Regions from separate parts of the Nonomuraea sp. NPDC049714 genome, predicted to be linked through region 3. Evidence: riboswitches for the same ligand, from Rfam matches in the RefSeq annotation. Region 3 holds a riboswitch; each other region holds the start of a gene.
What was found. Region 3 has a riboswitch for cyclic di-AMP ahead of ACIBQX_RS02720 (CHAP domain-containing protein). Riboswitches for the same ligand answer to the same signal wherever they lie in the genome.
Positions count from the first base shown of each region.

Region 1: linked by a shared signal. The riboswitch ahead of ACIBQX_RS40055 (NlpC/P60 family protein) and the one ahead of ACIBQX_RS02720 (CHAP domain-containing protein) in region 3 are both predicted to bind cyclic di-AMP.
Region 2: linked by a shared signal. The riboswitch ahead of ACIBQX_RS06160 (C40 family peptidase) and the one ahead of ACIBQX_RS02720 (CHAP domain-containing protein) in region 3 are both predicted to bind cyclic di-AMP.
Region 4: linked by a shared signal. The riboswitch ahead of ACIBQX_RS46755 (coiled-coil domain-containing protein) and the one ahead of ACIBQX_RS02720 (CHAP domain-containing protein) in region 3 are both predicted to bind cyclic di-AMP.

Region 1 is NZ_JBITLM010000013.1:297,078-302,426, reverse strand. It holds gene ACIBQX_RS40065 (RDD family protein) at 86-1,396, opposite strand; gene ACIBQX_RS40060 (amino-acid N-acetyltransferase) at 1,495-2,052, opposite strand; cyclic di-AMP (ydaO/yuaA leader) riboswitch at 2,338-2,489, shown strand; gene ACIBQX_RS40055 (NlpC/P60 family protein) at 2,496-3,497, shown strand; gene ACIBQX_RS40050 (LuxR C-terminal-related transcriptional regulator) at 3,526-3,738, opposite strand; gene lysX (bifunctional lysylphosphatidylglycerol synthetase/lysine--tRNA ligase LysX) at 3,996-5,349, opposite strand, start outside.
Region 2 is NZ_JBITLM010000001.1:1,279,927-1,285,275, forward strand. It holds gene ACIBQX_RS06145 (glycosyltransferase family 4 protein) at 1-625, opposite strand, end outside; gene ACIBQX_RS06150 (M48 family metallopeptidase) at 622-2,121, opposite strand; gene ACIBQX_RS06155 (hypothetical protein) at 2,132-2,929, opposite strand; gene ACIBQX_RS06160 (C40 family peptidase) at 3,063-3,506, opposite strand; cyclic di-AMP (ydaO/yuaA leader) riboswitch at 3,637-3,795, opposite strand; gene ACIBQX_RS06165 (NlpC/P60 family protein) at 4,160-5,125, opposite strand; gene ACIBQX_RS06170 (NYN domain-containing protein) at 5,210-5,349, opposite strand, start outside.
Region 3 is NZ_JBITLM010000001.1:551,874-557,222, forward strand. It holds gene ACIBQX_RS02695 (CGNR zinc finger domain-containing protein) at 1-59, opposite strand, end outside; gene ACIBQX_RS02700 (DUF664 domain-containing protein) at 162-635, shown strand; gene ACIBQX_RS02705 (MalY/PatB family protein) at 632-1,798, shown strand; gene ACIBQX_RS02710 (SDR family NAD(P)-dependent oxidoreductase) at 1,870-2,634, shown strand; gene ACIBQX_RS02715 (fumarylacetoacetate hydrolase family protein) at 2,639-3,478, opposite strand; gene ACIBQX_RS02720 (CHAP domain-containing protein) at 3,613-4,269, opposite strand; cyclic di-AMP (ydaO/yuaA leader) riboswitch at 4,281-4,428, opposite strand; gene ACIBQX_RS02725 (aldehyde dehydrogenase family protein) at 4,660-5,349, opposite strand, start outside.
Region 4 is NZ_JBITLM010000019.1:119,075-124,423, forward strand. It holds gene ACIBQX_RS46745 (phosphotransferase enzyme family protein) at 1-872, opposite strand, end outside; gene ACIBQX_RS46750 (hypothetical protein) at 1,109-1,555, opposite strand; gene ACIBQX_RS46755 (coiled-coil domain-containing protein) at 1,819-2,805, opposite strand; cyclic di-AMP (ydaO/yuaA leader) riboswitch at 2,811-2,945, opposite strand; gene galT (galactose-1-phosphate uridylyltransferase) at 3,012-4,091, opposite strand; gene ACIBQX_RS46765 (DeoR/GlpR family DNA-binding transcription regulator) at 4,088-4,867, opposite strand; gene ACIBQX_RS46770 (50S ribosomal protein bL37) at 4,970-5,092, shown strand; gene ACIBQX_RS46775 (TrpB-like pyridoxal phosphate-dependent enzyme) at 5,136-5,349, opposite strand, start outside.

The sequences.
Region 1 (5,349 bases), on a different contig from region 3:
AGCCCCGCAGGGCCCATTCTGGTACCGGATCGAGGCACAAAACAGGGGCCGACGGGATGCCGGCCCCTGTTTCACGTGGTCTGGGTTACTTGATCTTCACCACCACGGTGCCGGCGAACTTGTCGGCGAACGTCTGCTGCAGCGGCTTGTCCCAGAGCTGGGAGGCGGCGTTCACACCCACGGCGATCACGCCGAGCAACGGGCCGACCAGCGGGACGATGCCGAGCACGTAACCGCCCCAGGTGCCACCCGCACGCTTCAGCGCCAGGTCGGTCGGCAGCCCGCCGGGCGGCAGCGCCTGCCCCACCGGGACGACCTTGATCCCCATCACCATCTTGCCGAGCGTCTGCCCGTTCATCTTGGTCATGAAGAACTCGTAGGCCACGTACAGCGCCGCCAGGAGGAGGTACTGGATGAGCCCCGCGAGGAAGGAGGAGGCGCCCACGAAGCCGCTCGTGGCGCCGGTGACCGAGCTGTAGCTCGCGACGAACAGGGCGGTGATGACGAGGGACACCAGGAAGGAGATGATGCCGAAGATGACGCCGTCGATCAGACGGGCCACCAGACGCTGCCACCACTCCGCCAGCGGCGCCGGAGCACCGGGCGGCTGCACCCCGACCGGCTTGCCGTACGCCTGTCCGTAGGGCTGCTGACCGTAACCGGCCTGCGCCGGCTGCCCGTAGCCCTGCTGGCCGTACTGCGGCTGCTGACCGTACTGGGGCTGCTGTGCGTAGCCCTGCTGGCCGTAGGCCTGCTGCTGCCCGTAGTCAGGCTGAGAGGCCGGCTGCTGGCCGTAGTCAGGCTGCCCGTACTGCGGCTGCTGACCATAACCCTGCTGCCCGGAAGGCGGCTGCTGGCCATAGCCCTGCGGCTGCCCATAACCCTGCTGACCCGACGGCTGCTGCTGACCGTAGCCCTGCTGCTGGCCGTAATCCGGCTGGGGCTGCTGTGCGTAGCCCTGCTGGCCGTAGGCCTGCTGCTGGCCATAGTCCGGCTGAGAGGCCGGCTGCTGGCCGTAGTCAGGCTGCCCGTACTGCGGCTGCTGACCATAACCCTGCTGCCCGGAAGGCGGCTGCTGGCCATAACCCTGCGGCTGCCCATAACCCTGCTGACCCGACGGCTGCTGCTGCCCGTAGCCCTGCTGCTGCCCGTAGTCAGGCTGCTGCTGGCCATAGCCCTGCTGCCCGTACTGCGGCTGCTGGCCGTAGCCCTGCTGCTGCTGTTGCCCGTACTGGGGCTGCTGGCCATAGGCGTCGTCGGCCCGGTAACCGACGATGGTCACGTCGGGGTCGGGCTCGCCCTGCTGGCGTCCCGTGTTCTGCCCGTATTCAGGATGTCCGTACGGCGGGTTGTCGCCGGAGTTGTCCTGAGGATACGGCGGCTGTCCTGTGCTCACCGTGTCACCTCGCTTCGAGTGCGCATGTGGCACGTGTCAGGGCACATGCCTGTCCTGGCCCAAGGTATCGACATAGGTATCAACAATCACCTTTCCTGTCAGTCAAGGACCTCGTCACCCGACGCCAGGTGGAGCAGCATACGCGTGTTGCCCAGGGTGTTCGGCTTGACGTGCTCCAGGTCCAGGAACTCGGCCACACCTTCGTCGTAGGAGGCCAGCAGCTCGGCATAGACCTCAGGTGAGACCGGGGTGCCCTGGATGGTACGGAACCCGTGCCGGGCGAAGAAATCGACCTCGAAGGTGAGGCAGAACACGCGCTGCAGCTCCAGTTCCCTGGCGGTGCTGAGGAGAGCCGAGACGATCCGGTGGCCGATGCCCAGGCCCCGGGCCTCAGGGTGGACGGCGACCGTGCGGATCTCCGCCAGGTCCTCCCAGAGCACGTGCAGGGCGCCGCAGCCGACGACCTCGCCGCCGCGCTCGGCCACCCAGAACTCCTGCACGTCTTCGTACAGGGTGACGGTCGCCTTCTCCAGCAAGCGATGTCCGGCGCCGGCATAGGTGTCGACCAGGAGCTTGATGGTCCGGACGTCCGGGGTCCTGGCGCGCCGGACGACGACCTCTGTCTCTGGGACCGTGAGTTCGGCGACCTGCTCCATGGACATCCAGCGTACAGATGTCATTACGGCTCAGCCCTAACTCTCACCTCTGCCCCATCCTGTGACCTCTCGTGTTCGGGTGAGCACGCTCGGATTTGCACGGTTCCTACAGTCCCATCCCCCGACGAACCTAGGGCAAAGGGGACATAAATCCTTTTCTGTACGGGGTGCCACGAGATCACCTTGTGACCCTTCGGTTGTGAAACCTCTACAGACTCTGCAGTTCCGGTTGAGCAGGAACCTGGAGTGCATTAGTGTCCAGCGACGATGTCCCCCGCGATTCTCGTACGGGACGCGCCCAATCCCCGCAGGGGAGCCGGGGAACCACAAGTGGTGCCCGCACAGCACCACCAGGGGTGAATCCGAGTTTCGGCTCGGTAGGGCTGCTTCCGGCCCGAACCCGTCAGCTAACCCGGTAGGCGTCGATGGAAGGAGCTCGGTCGGTGAAGCGCAGCGGGACCAAGGAGAAACGGGTCCTCCAGCTCGGCGTTGTCGGCGTGACGGTCGCCGCCCTGCTCATGGCCGGCCCGCCCGGCTCCGCCGCCGCCGACCCGAAGCCCTCGCTCAAGCAGCTCTCCAAGCAGGTCGAGGAGATGCACGTCGAGATCGAGACGCTGACCGAGAACTACAACGGGCAGCGCGTGAAGCTCAAGGCGGCCCAGAAGTCCGCGCAGAGCGCCAAGAGGACGCTGGCCGTCAGTGAGGCCGAGCTGACCGCCAAGCGCTCCAAGGCGATGGTGCTCGCGCAGAACGAGTACATCACCGGCGGGCTCGGCAACGCCCTGACCTTCGCCGGCTCGATGGACCCCGAGAACTACCTCGACCGGGCCGCCACCACCTACGCGCTCCAGCAGCAGCAGGGCGAGGAGGTGGTCCAGCTCACCAAGGCCATGAAGGCGGCCGAGCGGGCCAGAGCGGGCGCCAAGGCGCGCATCGACGAGGTGACGGAGATCGTCAAGGATCTCGACACCAAGCGCGACAAGATCGTCAAGATGGTCGCCAAGGTGGAGAGCAGCCTCTTCAAGCGCGCGCTCGGCGAGGCCGGCCGCCCGGGCACCCCCGCCACCCGCGTCAGCCTGCCCATCCCCGGCTCAGGCAAGGCCGCGCAGGCCGCGCAGTGGGCGCTCACCCAGCAGCTCAAGCCCTACATCTGGGGCGCCGAGGGCCCACGCGGCTACGACTGCTCGGGCCTGGTGATGGCGGCCTACCAGCGCGTGGGGATCTCGCTGCCGCACTACACCGGTGACCAGTGGACCGCCGGCAGGCACATCCCCAAGGAGGAGCTGCGCCCCGGCGACCTGGTCTTCTTCTACAGCGACCTGCACCACGTGGGCATCTATCTGGGCGGCGGCATGATGGTGCACGCGCCGCGGACCGGTGACGTGGTGCGGATCGCGTCGCTCGACCGGCGCCCCTACGCCGGAGCCGTGCGCATCGCTGACTAGATCACCTCGCGCTGGATCACCTCGCGGGCTAGATCAGCTGCCGGCGTGCCGCCCAGGCCACCGCCTCGATCGCGGTGGCCACGCCGATGCGGTCGCAGATCCCCCGCAGTCTTCGGCGCACCGTCCGCCCGCTGATGTCCAAGCGCCGTCCCACCCGATCCACCGTTACCCCCTTGGCGAGCTCGGCCAGCAATGCCAGATCGGCATGGCTGAGCTCAACGCCTTCAGTGAGCACATTCATCGGGAGCCCTCCCTCCCAACAGCACGACTCGGAGACGTCATTGATCCGAGTGAGGCTGCTCGTCCCGCCAGACGGTAAACGCATGCGGGAAAGGTCGTCAAGCACGAGATCGGCATGACTTGACGCGCCTCGCCGCAGCTGAAGTACTCGCTATATGTCGGCAAATATCGGGGCGCAATGATCGCGGTGGTGACACCTGCGCAGCTTCGCTCCGCCGTCCCGCGCGGACGGCGGAGCCGCTGCCGGAAAGAGCCCGCTCAGCCGGTCGGTCTCACCAGCGGGAACAAGATCGTCTCGCGGATGTTACGGCCGGTGAACGCCATGACCATGCGGTCGATGCCGGCGCCCATGCCACCCGTCGGCGGCATCGCGTACTCCAGGGCCTGCAGGAAGTCCTCGTCGAGCTGCATGGCCTCCGGGTCGCCGCCCGCGGCCAGCAGGGACTGCTCCACCAGGCGGCGGCGCTGCTCGATCGGGTCGATGAGCTCGGAGTAGGCGGTGCCCAGCTCGGTGCCGAACCCGATCAGGTCCCACTTCTCCGTCAGCATCGGGTTGTCGCGGTGCTGGCGGGTCAGCGGGGAGGTCTCCAGCGGGTAGTCCATGACGAACGTGGGCTGGATCAGGGTGTGCTCCACGAGCTCCTCGAACAGCTCCTGGACCAGCTTGCCCTGTCCCCACTTGGCGTCCCAGTGGACGTCGTGCTTGTCGGCGAGCGCGCGGACCCGCTCCAGCGGGGTCTCGGTGGTGAGCTCCTCGCCCACCGCCTCCGACACCGCGTCGTACAGCCTGATCCTGGGCCACTCGGGGATGCCCAGGTCGACCTCGACGCCGTCGTGCACCACCACGGAGGTGCCCAGCGCGGCGACCACGGCCTTCTGGTACATCCGCTGGGTCAGGTCCGCCATGTCGTTGTAGTCGAGGTAGGTGCCGTAGGCCTCGATCATGGTGAACTCGGGGTTGTGCGTGGAGTCCGCGCCCTCGTTGCGGAAGTTGCGGTTGATCTCGAAGACCTTCTCGATGCCGCCTACGACCAGCCGCTTGAGGTAGAGCTCGATGGCGATGCGGAGGTAGAGCTCCATGTCGTAGGCGTTGATGTGGGTCTTGAAGGGCCGGGCGGCGGCGCCCCCGTGGATGGGCTGCAGCATCGGCGTCTCGACCTCGAGGTAGCCCTCCTCGTGCCAGAAGTCGCGCACCGCGCGCACGGTGGCGCTGCGGATCCGGGCCATCTCGCGGGCCTCGTCGTTGACGATGAGGTCGACGTAACGCTGGCGCACCCGCGCCTCGGGGTCGGTGAGGCCGACGTGCTTCTCCGGCAGCGGGCGCAGGCACTTGGCGGTGATCTGCCAGCTGTCCGCCAGGATCGACAGCTCGCCGCGGCGGGAGGTGATCACCTCGCCCTCGACGCCCACGTGGTCGCCCAGGTCGACGTCGTGCTTCCAGGCGGCCAGGGACTCCTCGCCGACCTTGTCGAGGGAGATCATGACCTGCAGGTCGCCGCTGCCGTCGCGAAGCGTGGCGAAGCAGAGCTTGCCGCCCACGCGGTTGAGCATGACGCGCCCCGCCACCCCGACCCTGTCGCCCGTCGCGGCGTCGGGTTCGAGGCTCTGGTAT
Region 2 (5,349 bases), 730 kb from region 3:
AGGCCCGGATGAGCTGGTCCTGCCCTTTGCGCGGCACCAGCCTGGACACGCAGGCGACCACCGGCCGGCCGCTCAGGCCTGCGAGCTCGCGCGGCTCCGCCCTGACCGCCGGGGGGCGGAACAGCTCGGTGTCCACGCCCGGCGCGAGCCGGACCAGCTTGTCCTCCCCGATCACGGCCGCCAGCCGGGCGCGGGTGTAGTCGCCCAGGTAGGTGACCACGTCGGCGTGCTCGCCGATCCTGCGCAGCACCGAGCGGAAGACCGGTGCGCCGGCCCACGACGCCTCGTGGCCGTGGGTGAGCATCACCACCCGCCGCGCGCCCGCCGCGCGCAGGCGCGGGGCGAGCAGGCCGAGCGGCGCCGCCGCGCCCAGCACGACCGTGCCCGCGCCGTGCTCGGCGACCAGCCGGGCGGCCCGGCGGGCGACGGCGGGCGTGGGCAGCATGAGCCGGCCCGGGTGACGCACGATCCGGTACGGCTGCCGCCGGTCGAATTCGGCGCACCCGGGCCAGGCCGGGGCGTAGACGGCCGCGTCCGGCGTGCGCAGGGCGAGGCCGTGCACGAACGACTGGATGCCGCCCGGCCGGGGCGGGAAGTCGTTCGTGACGAAGACCACCTTGGTCACGGGCCGGGGACGCCGTTCAGTTCTGCCCAGGAGCGCGCGAGGGCGATCCGCTGAGGCGTCGTGGGATGAGATGCATAGAGCACATATTCCACCGCATCCGGCGACAAGTCAGAAATGTTGGTGCTTGCCAGGCGTTTCTGCATCGCGGCGAACGTGACCGGGTCCCTCGTCAGGTCCAGGGCATGGACATCGGCCCTGGCCTCGACGGTGCGGCTGAGCATGTTCTGGACGGGGCCGGACAGGAACGTGGCCAGGGTCATCAACCCCATGATCACGCCGACCGCGCGGGGATCGGTGATCGAGGCGATGCCCGTGCGCCTGCGCAGCAGCCGGAACCCGAGGAACAGCATGATCGCGCCGAGCGCGGTCCCCATCGCGCCGACGAGCGTGCCGTAGAGCACGTCGTCGCGCTTGGCGTGACCCAGCTCGTGCGCCACGATCAGCTCCACCTCGGGCTGCGGCGCCTTGAGCAGGGTGTCGTAGACCACGATCCGGCGGGTGGCGCCGAAACCGGAGACGTAGGCGTTGAGCGCGGTCGTCCTGCGTGAAGCGTCGGCCACCAGCACGTCCTCCACCGGGACGCCGTCGCGCTCGGCCATCGCCATCAGGTTGGTGCGCAGCGGCCCGGCGGGCATGGCGTGGAAGTCGTTGAACACCGGCTCGAACACCACGGGGTAGACGAAGGAGGCGCTCACGGTCAGCGCGAACGCCCCCACCGCGGCGGGAATCCACCAGCGCCTGATCCGGCGGGCCAGGGCCACGATCGCGAGCACCATGACGGTCAGCAGGGCCGCGTTGATGCCGATGCCCTTGAGCCGGTCCGCCGTCCAGCCCACCCAGTCCTGGGTGGACAGCCCATAGTCGCGCAGCACCGTCTCGAACCAGATGCCGAGCGGCCAGCGCAGGGCCTCCTCGATCGCGGTGATGGCGAACACGCCCAGCAGGACCCGCACCCACCACGGGCCGCGCACCCATCCCAGCAGCTTCGCGCCGAGCGGGGTGGCGACGAGCAGGCCCGCGAACACCAGGCCGAGCCCGAGGGACAGATAGCTGGGCAGGCTGGTGGCCGCGTCGAACGCCTGCGACCTGGCCAGCTGGGCGGCGGTGAAGTCCCGGGCCGGGTCGGGCGTGACGGCGGGCGCGGAGGAAGGCAGCGCCTGCCAGGGCGTGGTGAACGCCACCACGCCCACCAGCACGGCGCCCAGCACGGCGAACGCCGCCCCGGCCTGCCGCCGCAGCATCGTGGCCCGCCGCTCGTCCCCCGCTTCCGCCACACCCCTCCCCTGCCCCTCTGGAGGCCGTCCAGCACCGTTGCCGGGCGCGGCTCCCCCCTCCGGGGCCTGTCCAGCGGGTCGCCCCGCTGCGGGCTGTCCGGCGCCGTTGCCGGGCGCGGCTCGGCCGGCGGGCTCGGCGCTCTCGCCGGCCTCTACGGCGACCTCGCCCGCCTCTGTGACGCCGACGTCGTCGTCCGCCGCGTCGTTTCTGTTCTGGTCCATTCGCGTCCCCTCACGCCAGCTGGTCGCGCATGTACGCGCGCCACCGCTCCGTCAGCATGCCGGTCGAGAGCCCCAGCGAGGCGAGCGCCCCGTCGACGCCGCCCGCCTGAGCTTCACGGTAGAGCCTCACCAGGGTCCTCTCACCCCGGTTCCCGGCGAGGAAGCGACACGCCAGCCAGGCCTCCTGGTACGCCCGCGCGAGCCTGGCGCCGTCCCCTTGGAGGGCGAAGTCCGCCGGTCCCGGCAGATGGCGGGGCATTCGTCCCGCTCTGACCTCGGCGGCGAGCTCGGCGGCGGCCACCCGCACGGGCAGCCCGGCGTCCCGGTAGGCGACGTAGTCGGCGAAACCCTCGTAGAGCCAGATCGGCAGCCCGCCGGTGCCCGCGGCGACATGGGTCAGCTCGTGCGTCAGCACCACGTCCCTGCCGGTCGCCGTGAGCCGGGCGAAGAACTCGGGCACCACGATCACCCGGCCGTCGTCCGCCACGGCGGCCAGCCCGTCGACCGACGCCACCCCCGCTAGCCCGGCGGCCTCGGCGGCGGAGCCGGGCACCAGGACCACCGGACGCACCGGCCGGCCCAGCACGCCCGCCACCCGCCGCCCGGCCGCGTCGGCCCGGCGCGCCAGGTCGCGGAGCAGCTCGGCGGGGGCGTGGTGCCCGGCGACCGAAGAGCTTCTCCCTCGTACGACCACCGCTTCGTCACCCCACGGGGCCGGGACCTCGGCGAGGTCCGGAGCGCTGGCCGTGGCGGCCCCGGCCAGCAGCAGGGCCGCCAGCACCGCTCGACGGCTCACCCGCACGGACACGATGCCCGATGGTAGCCGTCCGAACGGCAGCTCCGCCTTGAAGACGGCCCGAAGACGGCCCGATGGCAGCCTGATGGCGGCCGGGACGGCCGAAGGCCCCGTCCCGGGCGGGACGAGGCCTTCGGACCGGGGATCACAACCCGGGACGTACCGCGCCCACGAACGACGACTTGCGCCATCCCGCGAGCTTCTCGATGCGCACCCGTTCGCCTGTCCTCGGCGAATGGATCATCTTGCCGCCGCCGACGTACATGCCGACGTGGCCGAGCCCGCGGAAGAACATCAGGTCTCCTTCCCGCAGGTTCTTGTAGGAGACCTTCGTCCTGATGCGCGCGAACTGGCTGTACGTGACGCGCGGGATCTTCACTCCGGCCTTCTTCCAGGCGAACTGGACGAGACCCGAGCAGTCGAACGAACCGGGTCCGGTGCCGCCGTAACGGTACGGGTCACCGATCTGCTTCTTGGCCACCGCGACCGCCTTACCGGCCATCAGCTGTTGCCGAGCGACCTTGGCCCGCTTCGCGGACTTGGCGGACTTGGCCGCCTTCGTCCCGGAGGAGCCGGAGGATTCGCTCATCGTCGCCGCCTGCGCCGACGTGGCAGGGAGGACCATCCCTCCGGCTGTCACGGTCATGGTCAGCGCCACGCCACTCAGGGCGATGCGGGACAGACGGGGGTTCTGCGAAGAGGTAGACAGGATTTCTCCTTGGAGCTTCCACGAACGCCTACCGGGTTAGCTGACGGATTCGGGCCTGGAAGTCGCCCTACGGCGCGTGTCGCGCCGATTCACCCCTGATCCGGAAACGCGGATCGCTGGGTCCCCGGCTCCGTGCCTCCTGGCTGCACGGACTCGGCAGGTCACCGCCTCCATTCGTCTACAAGGGCGGGGCGGCGACCGGCTGGAATGTTCATCGGTCCACCTCGGAAGATCCGATGGCGGTCCGCGGCGCCATGGCGTGGCGCCGCGAGGCCAGAAGCTACGCCCGGTCGTCACGATCTGGCAAAGCCTGAGTGCCTCAGTCAAGATCAGACAAAGGGCGAGTCAAGTCCTCAACCACTGCTGGGATATGGGGGTTCGTTATTGAAAAGTGACCCTTCTCACAGTTGACGAATGAATGGATTGTCAGGTCCCATCCGTACCTCTTGTCACATGCGTCACATCCATTCACGCCTGGAAAGCACAAAACCGGGCCCCGGAAATGTTCCGGGACCCGGCTCGAAGGGTGTGGATTACGGGCGGCGGGCGCCCGCGAAACTACTGCCGTAGGCGGAAAGGGAGACCACCTTGACCACATCACCGGTCTGCGGTGCGTGCACCATCTGACCGTTGCCCGCGTAGAGGCTCACGTGCCCCAGTCCCTGACTGAAGATGAGGTCGCCGGGCTGCAGGTCGTTCATGTCCACCGCACGGCCGGCCGTCCACTGCTGCCAGGTGGTGCGCGGCAGCTCGACGCCCGCCGCGCGCCAGGCGGCCTGCGTGAGGCCGGAGCAGTCGAACCCACCCGGTCCCGTGCCGCCGAAGACGTACGGCTTGCCGATCTGGCCGTAGGCGAAGGACAGCGCCGCCGCGGCGTTGCCCGAGGCCGGACCGGTGTACTTCAGACCGGTGCTGTTGGGATTGCCGGCGCGGTAGGCGCCGAGCCTGTTGAGGAGCTTCTTCTGCTGCGCGATGAGCGCCAGGATCTCCTTGCGGTCCTTGTTGACCGCGTCGCGCTCCTTGTCGGCGTCGCCGAGGGCGTCCTGGGCGCTGTCGCGCTCGATCTTGAGGCCGCGGTTCTCCCGGTCGAAGGCGGCGAGCTTGTCGGCTCGCTCCTGGGAGAGCTGCTGGGTCAGCGACATGCTGTACAGCATGTCGCCGGGCTCGTCATTGGTCATCATCGTGGGCAACGAGGTGTAGTCGCCCATCTTGTAGGTGTCGACGGCCATCGCGACCACCTGCTCGCGCAGATCGGCCACGGTGGCCAGCTTGCGTTTGTAGCTCTCGTTGAGCTTGGCGTAGCGGCCGCTGGCCGCTTTGTACTTCTCGGTCGCCGTGTTGTAGCGGTCGACGACCTTGTCGGCCTTGTCATTCAGCTTTTTCAGCTTCGCCTTGGCCTGGCTGACCGTGGGCTTGGGATCGGCCAGCGCGCCTCCCATCGGGGTCAGCAGCAGCCCGATCGCAAGACCCGTGGCCAGGGGTATCCGGCCCAACCTCACAGCGTCGCCTCCCAGGGGATATACCTGGGGCGAAATAGTACAGAAGTGACGGGGTAAGTCTCACCTAAACGTCATATTTGTAATCTAGGCGCGGCCCAGCCGTCGAAGCAGCAATCCAGACGGAACGGGTCTGGCTCCCATCCGCCGCACCGATTCGGCCACCTCGCGGTCGGAGGAGACCACGGCGATGGCCCGGCCCGGCGGCTCCGCGCGTACGAGCTGGC
Region 3 (5,349 bases):
CACTTGAGCGTCCCGACCAGGTCGAGGGCGAGGTCGCCGCTGACGAACACGAAACCCATGTCACCACCTTGACAGGTGACGCGGGCGGGCGCAATGGTGGCGTCACCTGTCAAGCCGGTGACGCTCTCGCGGGAGGTCGTCGCCCGTCCCCGGAGCTCGCATTGATCACTGACGACGACTACCTCTATTTCACCCGCCGGGCCCTGGACGGCATGATCGGCATCGTGGCAGGGCTCGGCGACGAGCTCGCCAACGTCCGGCCGCCGCTCCCCGGCGCGAACAGCCCGTACGCGCTGCTCACCCACTGCCTCGGCGTGGTCTCGTACTGGGCCGGCGCCCTGGTGGCGGGGCGTGAGGTGGCGCGCGACCGCGACGCCGAGTTCACCGCCTCCGGCCCGGTGCGCCCGCTGCTGGACCGGGCGGCGGCGGTGCGCGCCGCGCTGGCCGAGGACGCGCACGCCGCCGTCCCCTCCGGCCCGCTGCGCGGCACTCCGCCGCCCGGCTTCCTGGGCCCCGACCGCGAACTGACCCAGGGCGCGGCGCTGCTGCACGTGTACGAGGAACTCGCCCAGCACCACGGCCAGATGGAGATCATCCGGGACGCCATCCTGGCCGGGGCGGGGGCCAGGGCATGACCGCCTTCCAACGCGTGGACGTCGATCGGCTGCGCGCGGGCCATGGCGTCAAATGGGGCTCGCTGCCGCCCGGCACCCTCGGTTCCTGGGTCGCCGACATGGATTTCGGGGTCCCGCCCGCGGTGCGGGAGAGCATCCTGCGGGTCACCGAACGGCAGGACTTCGGGTACCCGTTCTGGCCGGACGGGGATCCGGTGATCGAGGCGTTCGAGGACCGGATGGCCACCCGGCACGGCTGGCGGCCGGAGCCGGGACGAACTCGCGTGTTCACCGATCTCATCCAGGTCCTGCAGGTGATGATCGAGCACGCGACCCGGCCCGGCGACGCCGTCGCGATCCACGTGCCCGCCTATCCGCCGTTCCTGGCGAGCATCGTCAGGTCGGGGCGGCGCGTCGTGCCGCTGCCGATGCGGTGGCGGGAGGCGGGCTGGGACTTCGACGGCGACGGCCTGGCCGACCGGCTGCGCGCCCAGGGCTGCCGGATGCTGGTGCTGGTCAACCCGCACAACCCCACCGGCAGGGTGTTCACCGGCGCCGAGCTGGCGCTGCTCGCCGAGGTGGCCGCGGAGCTGGACCTGGTGGTCCTGGCTGACGAGATCCACGCCGACCTGACGTTCCGGCCCGCCCGGCACATCCCGTTCGCCTCGCTGGGCGACGAGACCGCGGCGCGCACGATCACCACCACCTCGGCCACCAAGGCGTTCAACATCGCCGGGCTTCGCTGCGCCGTCGCGCACGTCGGGGCTGAACGGGTGCATCGGTCGCTGGCCGAGGCCCCGCTGGACTACTTCGGCACGCCGAGCACGCTGAGCCGGGTCGCCACCGTGGCGGCCTGGCGCGAGGGTGACGCCTGGTCCGCGGAGCTGATGCGCACCCTGGAGCACAACCGGGGCCTCGTCGCCGAGTGGGCGGCGGCGCTGCCGTGGGACCTGCGCTACCACTCGCCGGAGGCGACCTATCTGAGCTGGTTCGACTTCACCGGCACGCCGATCGGCGCCGGCGCACCGGCCGAGCACGTGCTCAACAGGGCGCGGGTCAAGCTCAGCGAGGGGGCGGAGTTCGCCCAGGGCACCGATGTCGACTGCGCCGCGTTCGCCCGGCTCAACTTCGCCACCAGCCCGTCCCTGCTGCGGGAGATCCTGGCCCGCCTCGCGGCCCTCTGACCGCCACCTACGGGAAGACGCATGCCAGGGCACCTGGTGCACTGGTCAGACCAGTCGTTAAGGTGCTTCCCATGACGGCATACGAGCGGTTGTTCCGCCTGGACGGGCGGCGTGCGGTGGTCATCGGCGCCGGGAGCGGCATCGGCAGGGAGGCGGCGCTCGCCCTGGCCGCGCACGGCGCCTCGGTGGTGTGCGCGGACAAGGACCTGGCGGCCGCGCAGGACACCGCCGGGCAGTGCGGCGGCACGGCGCGGCTGCTCGACGTGCTGGACACCGAGGCGGTCCGGGCATGCGCCGACGAGATCCCCGCCGACGTCCTGGTGTTCACCGCCGCCACCAACGTGCGCAAGCGGCTGCTGGACTACTCCAGCGAGGAGTTCGACCGGGTCGTGCACCTCAACCTGCGCGCCTCGTTCGAGGTGCTGCGGGCCTTCGGCGCGGGCATGGTGGCGCGGGGCGGGGGCTCGATCATCGGCTTCGCGTCCATCCGCGCCAGCGTGACCGAGCCCGGCCAGAGCGTCTATTCGGCGACGAAGGCCGGGCTCGTGCAACTGCTGCGCACCGCGGCGGCCGAGTTCGGCCCGCACGGGGTGCGGGTCAACGCGATCGCGCCGGGCGTGGTGGAGACGCCCCTGACCCAGCAGATCAAGGACGACCCCGCCTGGTACGACGCGTACGCGGCCAAGAGCGCGCTGGGCCGCTGGGCCACCGCCGAGGAGATGGCCGGCGCGGTGGTCTACCTGGCCGGCGACGCCGCCGGCTTCGTCACCGGCTCGGTGCTCTACGTGGACGGCGGCTGGACCGCCGTGGACGGCCGCTTCGACCCGCCCCGGTGAGCCGTCAGCGGATCTCCATGGCGGGCAGCACGTCGTTGGCGAGCGTCCCGACCTCGTCGACCCGGATCCGCACCCGGTCGCCCGGCGTCAGGGTGAAGTCCTGGCCGGGCACCAGGCCGGTGCCGGTGGACAGGATCACGCCCCGAGGGTGCCGGTCGGCCCGGAACAGGTAGCCGACCAGGTCGTCGAGGCGGCGGTGGAGCTGCGAGGTGGCGGCCGTGCCCTCCCAGGTGACCTCGCCGCCACGGAAGATCGTCATCTCGATCTCCAGGGCGTACGGGTCGGGGACCTCCCAGGCGGGGCGGATGCCGGGGCCGAGCGCGGTGGCGCCGGCGAACATCTTGGCCTGCGGGAGGTAGAGCGGGTTCTCCCCCTCGATGGAACGGGAGCTGACGTCGTCGCAGACGGTGTAGCCGGCGATCTCGCCGCTGGCCGTGACGACCACGGCCAGCTCCGGCTCGGGGACGTCCCAGGTGGAGTCGGGCCGCACGCCGATGGCCTCGTCATGCGCACGCACCCGCCGGCCGATCGACTTGAAGAACAGCTCGGGGCGCTCGGCGTCGTAGACCCGCTGGTAGATGTCGGGCTCGGTGCTCTCCTCGACCCTGGCCTCGCGGGACTGCCGGTAGGTGACGCCGGCCGCCCACACCTCGGTGTCGGGATCGACGGGCGCGGCGGGCGTCACCTCGTCGATCGGCTCGGAAGCCGCTTCGAGCAGCGTACGGAAGTGATCGAGGTCGGCGGAGAGCGCGTCGCCGAGCGAGAAGCCGGCGGGCAGCGCGCGGTCGCCGCCCGCGGCGCGCACCGCCCAGCGGGAGGAACGAGAGCAACGAACGAGGTGCATGAGCGCCTTCCTGTCAAGCGAACAGTGCTCCCGGTCAGGGCCCCGGCCGGGGCCCGTCCAGGTCACGGCGTGCCCGCGCCGGGCTCGCCATGTCCGGCAGCCTACTCAAGCGCTTTTCCGGTGCTGTGCCCGCGTCAGGCCGCGAACTCGGGGTAGCCGTACCCGACGACCTGCGACGTGGGACGGACCCGCTCCTCGACCTTGCCGTTGCCGGTGTTGCCCTCGATCGTGGTGATCGTGCCGTCGCCGTTGTCCTTCTTGACCAGGCCGACGTGGTCGATGGCGCTGGTGGTCTTGGCGCCGTTCCAGTCGTAGAAGACCACGGAGCCGGGCTTGGCGACGGTGCCCCAGCGCTGGTTGGCCTTGAACCAGTCGGCGTAGGTGACGGTGTAGGCGTCCCAGCCGACCGAGGTCCGGGCGCCGGCCTTCTCACCGACCCAGGAGACGAACATCGCGCACCACGGGGCGTTGGCGTACAGCTGCGGCCGGCCGCCGCCGTCGCGGGCCAGGGTCTCGGTGGCGCGCGGGGAGGACATGTACCAGCTGTGGTACGGCGTGCCGCCGCCTGCCGCGTTCTCCTTCACACCGATCTGGGACTCGGCGACCCGCAGCAGGGTCTGCGTGCTGACCTTGCCGGTCTCGGCGACGGGGACCGCCTTCTGCTGCGACGGGTGCTCGGCCGCCATGGCGGCGGTGCCGCCCAGGGTGGCGCCGGCGGCGACGCTCAGTCCAAGAGCGAAGGTGACGATGTTGGACCGGCTATAAGCGCGCTTGAGGATGTTCTTTGCCATTCTGGGGGTGCTCCTTACTTCCATGCCGCCTACCGGGTTAGCTGACGGGTTCGGGCGTGGAAGTGCCCTACGGATGCCTCAGGAGAGAGCAACCGATTCACCCCAGAAATACGTGGGTCCCCGGTTTCGCGAGTTTCGCGGATTCGGCGGCCGCGGCAGACCTGTGATCGAACAGAGGCACAGGTCAGCCACGGTCTCGGCGATTGCAACGGCCACGCGGGCATGTGAAAGACCCTGGCGTGTACCGCGGATGACTCAAAGGTAAGTGAACGGCATAGAACGATGCAAGTGCAGGGCTTGACTCCCTCACGGAATCCCCTGTCACGCAAGGGATTCAGCCCTCCATTCTTTACCTTTCTCCGGGTTTGACGAGGACAGAAAAGCGCCCATTCAGGGCCGGATGATCGCCATTCGGGTGACGGTGAACTCCTCGATGGCGAACCGAGGGCCCTCCCGGCCGATGCCGGAGTCCTTGACGCCGCCGTAGGGCATGTTGTCGGCGCGGAAGCCCGGCACCTCGTTCACCACCACTCCCCCGGCCTCGATGCGCTCGATCGCCGCGAACGCCGTGGCCAGGGAGCGGGTGAAGACCGAGGCGTGCAGGCCGTACCGGGAGGCGTTGACCGTGGCGAAGGCGGCGTCCAGGTCGGGCACCGGCCGTACGCACACCACAGGACCGAAGATCTCCTCGTCCCAGGCGGCGGCCCCGCCGGGCACGTCGGCCAGCACGGTCGGCGCGATGGCCCGGCCGTCACGCACGCCGCCGGTGACGAGCCTGGCGCCGGAGGATCCGATCCAGTCCAGCACCCGGTCCGTCGCCGCCGGGTCGATGAGCGGCGCCACCCGCGTCCCGGGCGAGCGCGGATCGCCCACGGCGACGTCCTTCATGCGCGCGGCGAGCAGCCCGAGGAACTTCTCGTGCACCGCCTCCTCGACCAGCACCCGCTGCACCGAGATGCACGCCTGCCCCGAGGCGTAGTAGCCGCCGCGCACCACGGCGTCGGCGGCGGCCTCCAGGTCGGCGTCTGCGGCGACCACGAGGGCGGCGTTCGAGCCCAGCTCCAGCAGCACCTTGGTGGG
Region 4 (5,349 bases), on a different contig from region 3:
CGCCACAGGACGCTGCCGACCGCCCGGGCGAGGAGAAGCCGGGGCAGCGCGTCGGCCTCGGCGGCGTCCAACGGGCGAACCGAGGCGTACCCCCGGAGGAAGGCCGCCGTGCCGAGCTGCCAGTCGCGCGACTCCAGGGCCCCGCTGTAGAACAGCGCTGCCATCACGTCCTGGACCAGAAAGCCGACCCCGGCGAACTCGAAGTCAAGCAGCCCGCTCACCTCCCCGGTGTCCTCGTCCACCAGCACGTTCCAGGCCGCCAGGTCACCGTGGATGACCTGGGTCGGCAGCGCGCCGCAGCCTGCGGACCACTCCCGCCCGACACGGCGTGCCACGGCGTCGAGGCGGGCGGCCCGCTCCGCGCTGATCCCGGCGGCGCGCAGCTGACGGCAAAGGACGCCGATGTGCGGCACGGCGGGGTGCGCCAGGAGAGGGTCACCTCGCCAGTCCCCCAGCCCGTCTTCTGGCGGCACGCCCAGCATCGCCTCGCCGAGCAGCCCGGCCGCCCGGCCGAAGCGCTCGAGTGCCGTCCGGTCCGTGAGGTCGGGCCGCACGCCGGGGATCCACCGGCAGACGGTGGCGGGCCCGGCCGCGGTCTCGATCACCGTGTCCCCGCTGGGCGCGGCGACTGGTTCGGGCACCTGGAAGGGAAGTCCGGCCCGCCGCAGCCGCTGCAGGATCCGGTGCTCGGTGCCGACCTGCGCGGCGGACAGGGTCTGGCTGACCCGGAGCACGAATTGGAGGCTCCCCTGGTGGAGCAGGAACGTCTGGTTGTTGGTCCCCTGCTCGGCTCGGCTGATCGTCGTATCCGGGGGAAAACCCCACGCTGCCGGCAGCCCGGCCATGAACTCCAGGTCGGCGGGCGCGATCATGCGCCCCATTCTGACGGCATGCCCAGGCTGGCGCGCAACCGGTTATAGGCCCTCTCGTATCAAGAGTCAGCAAGGGGTTCCGATTCTGGCCAACCAGCCAGGGCCGCGCTTTTCTGACTCGGGTAGAGTTGAGGTACGACCAGAAGCGGCCATCAGTCGATCGTGATCGTAATCTCGGAAGTACGACTGGCGCGCGAGTCCCACGACGGAGCTCGGTACCTCGATATTTTCGCAGGTCAGAGAGTTCGCGATCCGCTCATGGCCGGAATTCCTGTTACCTCGGCTGACCCCGATGCTGGCTCAGCGTAAGTCCAAGGAGTTTGCCGATAACGGGCGTAGGCGAGCAGGACGCTGTTGTGGTCGGGACGGGCATCGATGCCGAGCTGGGTTAGGCGGCGGGACAAGCTGCTGGGGTGCCGGGGCTGGCCGGGGAAGAGCCAGGTTCCGTCGTGGAGGTGGCGAGCGGTGACCTCGCTGCGCAGGGTGGGGAGTTGGTTGATCAGGTCGGCGAGTGGGCCAGGAAGAACGACGGTCGTGGCACCGAGGCTGAGTTCGGTGCGCCCGTCGTCGCGATGATGGATGCGGCTGCGGGTGAGTAGGGCGATCCGGCTAACCTGCTGAGCGAACAGCAGGACCAAGAGGCCGGCGACCCGGTCGGCGGTCGGGAGGGTGTCTTCGGTCAACAGGCGTCGTGCTTGCGCCCATCGGTGGTCGTCCGGGGTGAACTGGGACCCCTCGGTGCTGTTCGCGAGCTGAGGACTGCCAAGCCAGGCGTCCAGGTCGATCTGTCGACAGGTGGCCAGGGTGCGGCCTCGGCTGGCAGGCAGTTGGCCACGCACCAACGCACAGGACGACCTCGGCAGAGTCCACCCTCACATACCGACGACCAGCTAAAACGCCTTCTTCAAGAGTGCGAATAGCTCATCAGATGCTATTCGTCCTCCTATCAGTGCATGGATACGTGCACGTGGTCGTAGTGGTTCTCGGTGACGCTGCCGCGGTCGGACATCGTGCTCCAGCCGGAGCCGTGGTTGATCCGCTGCTTCCAGATGACGTACTTGACGCCGAGCTTGTCGCGGTTGTCGACGGTCCACTCCGCGATGCTGTCGCCGAGCGCGTTGTGGACGGCGCTGGGGAGGCTGCCGCCGGTGCTCATCATGAAGTCGCACGCCCGGCCCAGCGGGTGCTCGCCGCCGCCACCCGAGCGGAAGCAGCCGACCGCGAACGGCAGCTTGAAGTTCTTCTGCAACTGCTCGCGCATCAGCCGGGTGCGGGCGGTGATGTTGTCGGGGCCCGACGGCAGCTGAGGCGCCCAGCTGCCGTCGGAGCGGCGGCCGGTGCTGAACGGGACGAGGTCCTTGAGCTTCTTCTGGATGTCGCCGATGACGTCCTCGGCCTCGTCGCGCTGCTCGGCCACCTCGGCGGTGTCGGCGCTGATGTCGCGGGCCAGCGCCGCCGCCTCGTCCGCGGCGTTCTTCTTCTCGTCGCGCGCGTCGAACACGTCCTGAACCAGGGCCGTCTGATCGGCGGTGACCTGCTCCAGCAGGGCCGCGGCGGCGCCGTCGGGCGGCACCACCAACGCCGGAAGCGGCATGCCGCCGTTCTGATAACGCAGATTGGCGAGCTCGGCGACGCGCCCACGGGCGGCGGTGAGCGCCTCCTCGGCGGCGGCGAGCCGTTTCTCGGCCGCCTCGGCGGCCTGCTTGGCCTTGGCCAGCTCGACCCGCTTGAGGTTGTAGCGCTCGATGAGCTTGTCGACCTTCTGGTTCAGCCCTTTGAGCTCGTTACGGAGCTCGGCCTCGCTCGGTTTGGGCTCAGCGGTGGTGGAGGTGGTGGTGACGGTGGTCGCGGACGACACCGTCGCTGGAATGAAGATCACCGCCGCCGCGCTGATGACGCCGATGGCAAGGTGCGCGGGGGACGCTGCCGCCACGAACGGGTTCCTCTCCCTCAGCCGACCGGGTTAGCTGACGGGTTCGGGTCAGAGAGCTCCCTACCACCGAAGTGGATTCACCCCAGATGCGGTGGGTCCCCGGCTCCAGGCGACTCGCCCGGATTAGGCGTGGCACAGCGTTACGGCCATGCCTCAAGGGATATTAGTGGTAGATCCCGGGTAACGCGACTCCAATCGGAAATCAATCAGTGATCTACCTGTGATCGAAGCATGCGCGCGGCCTCTTCCGGGAGCACGTCGTTGACGAAGGCGCCCATGGCCGACTCCGATCCTGCCAGGAACTTCAGCTTGCCGGGCGCCCGCCGGATGCTGAACAGCTCCAGGTGCAGATAGCCCAGCTCACGGTCCTGCCGCACCGGCGCCTGGTGCCAGGCGGAGATGTACGGCATCGCGACGTCGAACAGGCCGTCCAGGGCCCGCAGGACCGAGGTGTAGAGCGGCGCGAAGGCGGACCGCTCGGCCTCCGACAGCGCGGCCAGGTCCGGTACCTGCCGGTGCGGGTAGAGGTGCACCTCGAACGGCCAGCGGGCGGCGGCGGGCACGAAGGCCGTCCACAGCTCGTTCGCCGCCACCACCCGGGGCCCGGCCCGCTCGGCGTCGAGCACGTCGGCGTACAGGTTGCGGCCCTGATGCCGCTCGGCGTACCGGCGGGCGGCGGCGAGCTGCAGCTTGGTCCTGGGAGTCACGTACGGGTAGGCGTAGATCTGGCCGTGCGGGTGGAAGAGCGTGATGCCGATCTCCTCGCCGCGGTTCTCGAAGCAGAAGACCTGCTCCACGCCCTCGATCGCGGACAGCTCCGCCGTGCGGTCCGCCCAGGCCTCCATGACCAGCTCGACCTGCTCGTCGGAGAGCCGGGAGAAGGAGGAGGAGTGCTCGGCGGTGAAGCACACCACCTCACACCGTCCCAACCCCGGCCGGACCTCACTCAGCCCGCCCGCTTCCTCATAAGAGCCGATATTTCCGGAAAAGGACGGGAAGCGGTTCTCGAACACCACCACGTCGTAGTCGTGCGCCGGGATCTCCGACGACCGGGTGTCGGACGACGGGCAGAGCGGGCATTCGTCGGCCGGCGGCAGGAACGTACGCGTCTGCCGGTGCCCCGCCATCGCGATCCACTCTTCGGTCAGCGGGTCGTAGCGCAGCTCGGAGGCCACCGGCCGCGGCCCGAGGGGTCGCCGGTCGATCGCGCTCCGGTCGGCGTCGTCGCGCCGGTCGAAGTAGATCAGCTCCCGGCCGTCGGCCAGATGGGTGATGGTGCGCTTCACTGCGAGCCCTCCGCGATGATCAGTTCGCCGGCCCGTTCGGCCAGCTCCATACGTGCGTCCTCGGGCAGCCCCGCGTCGCTGATGACCACGTCGGCCTCGGTCAGCTCGGCGATGGTGCTGATGCCGATCGTGTTCCACTTGGTGTGGTCGGCCGGTACGACCAGCCGGTGCGCGGCGGTCACCAGCTCCCGGTCGGTCTCGGACTCGAGCAGGTTGGGCGTGGTGAACCCGGCCCGCGCGCTCATCCCGTGCACGCCCAGGAAGAGGGTGTCCACGTGCAGCCGGCGGATCGCCGCCACGGCCACCGGGCCGACCAGCGCGTCGGAGGGCGTGCGGACGCCGCCGGTGAGCACCACGGTCCGGTCGGCGCGGGGGTTGCGATGGAAGACGTCGGCGACCGGGACCGAGTTGGTGATCACCGTGAGCTCGGGCACTCCGATCAGGTGGTGGGCCAGCGCCCACGTCGTGGTGCCCGCCGAGAGCGCGACCGCGGTGCCCGGCCGCACGAGCCGGGCGGCGCGGCGGGCGATCAGCTCCTTCTCCTGCTGCTGGCGGGCGGACTTGGCGGTGAAGCCGGGCTCCTCGGTGGAGCCGGGGCCGAGCGCCGTCGCGCCGCCGTGCACCTTCTCCAGCAGCCCGCGTTCGGCGAGCACCTCAAGGTCGCGGCGGATGGTCATGTCGGAGACGCCGAGCTCGCGTACGAGATCGGCCACCCGGACGCCGCCGGCGCCGCGGACGCGTTCGAGAATCGCCTGTTGCCGCTGCTGTGCGAGCACGCCCCCGCTCCTTCCAACAGATTCCACCAAATTATGACACGCATATGTTGGGGAATGTTAGGTCATTGGATGGGCTTGTGCTTGACCGGCCCAGGAGAGACGTTGGAGGACGGCAAGCCGCACCCCGAGTCCGGGAGGGATGAGCCCATGGCCAGGCGCGCCCGTAAGGGCAAGGCACGCAGGAAGAAGAAGGCCAACCACGGCAAGCGCCCCACCGCGCGCTGACGGTTCACCCGCCCGCGGTGAGCTCCCTCACCACGGGCGGAACCTACCCCGGCAGCTCGCTGAGGGCCTCGTCGATGCGCTCCTGCGACAGCGTCAGATCCTCCATCCGGCCGGACAGGTAGCGGTCGTAGGCGCCCAGGTCGAAGTGGCCGTGGCCGCACAGCGCGGTGAGGATCACCTTGTCCTCGCCGCTCTCCTTGCAGCGCAACGCCTCGGCGATGGTCTCGGCCAGCGCGTGCGTGGGCTCCGGCGCGGGG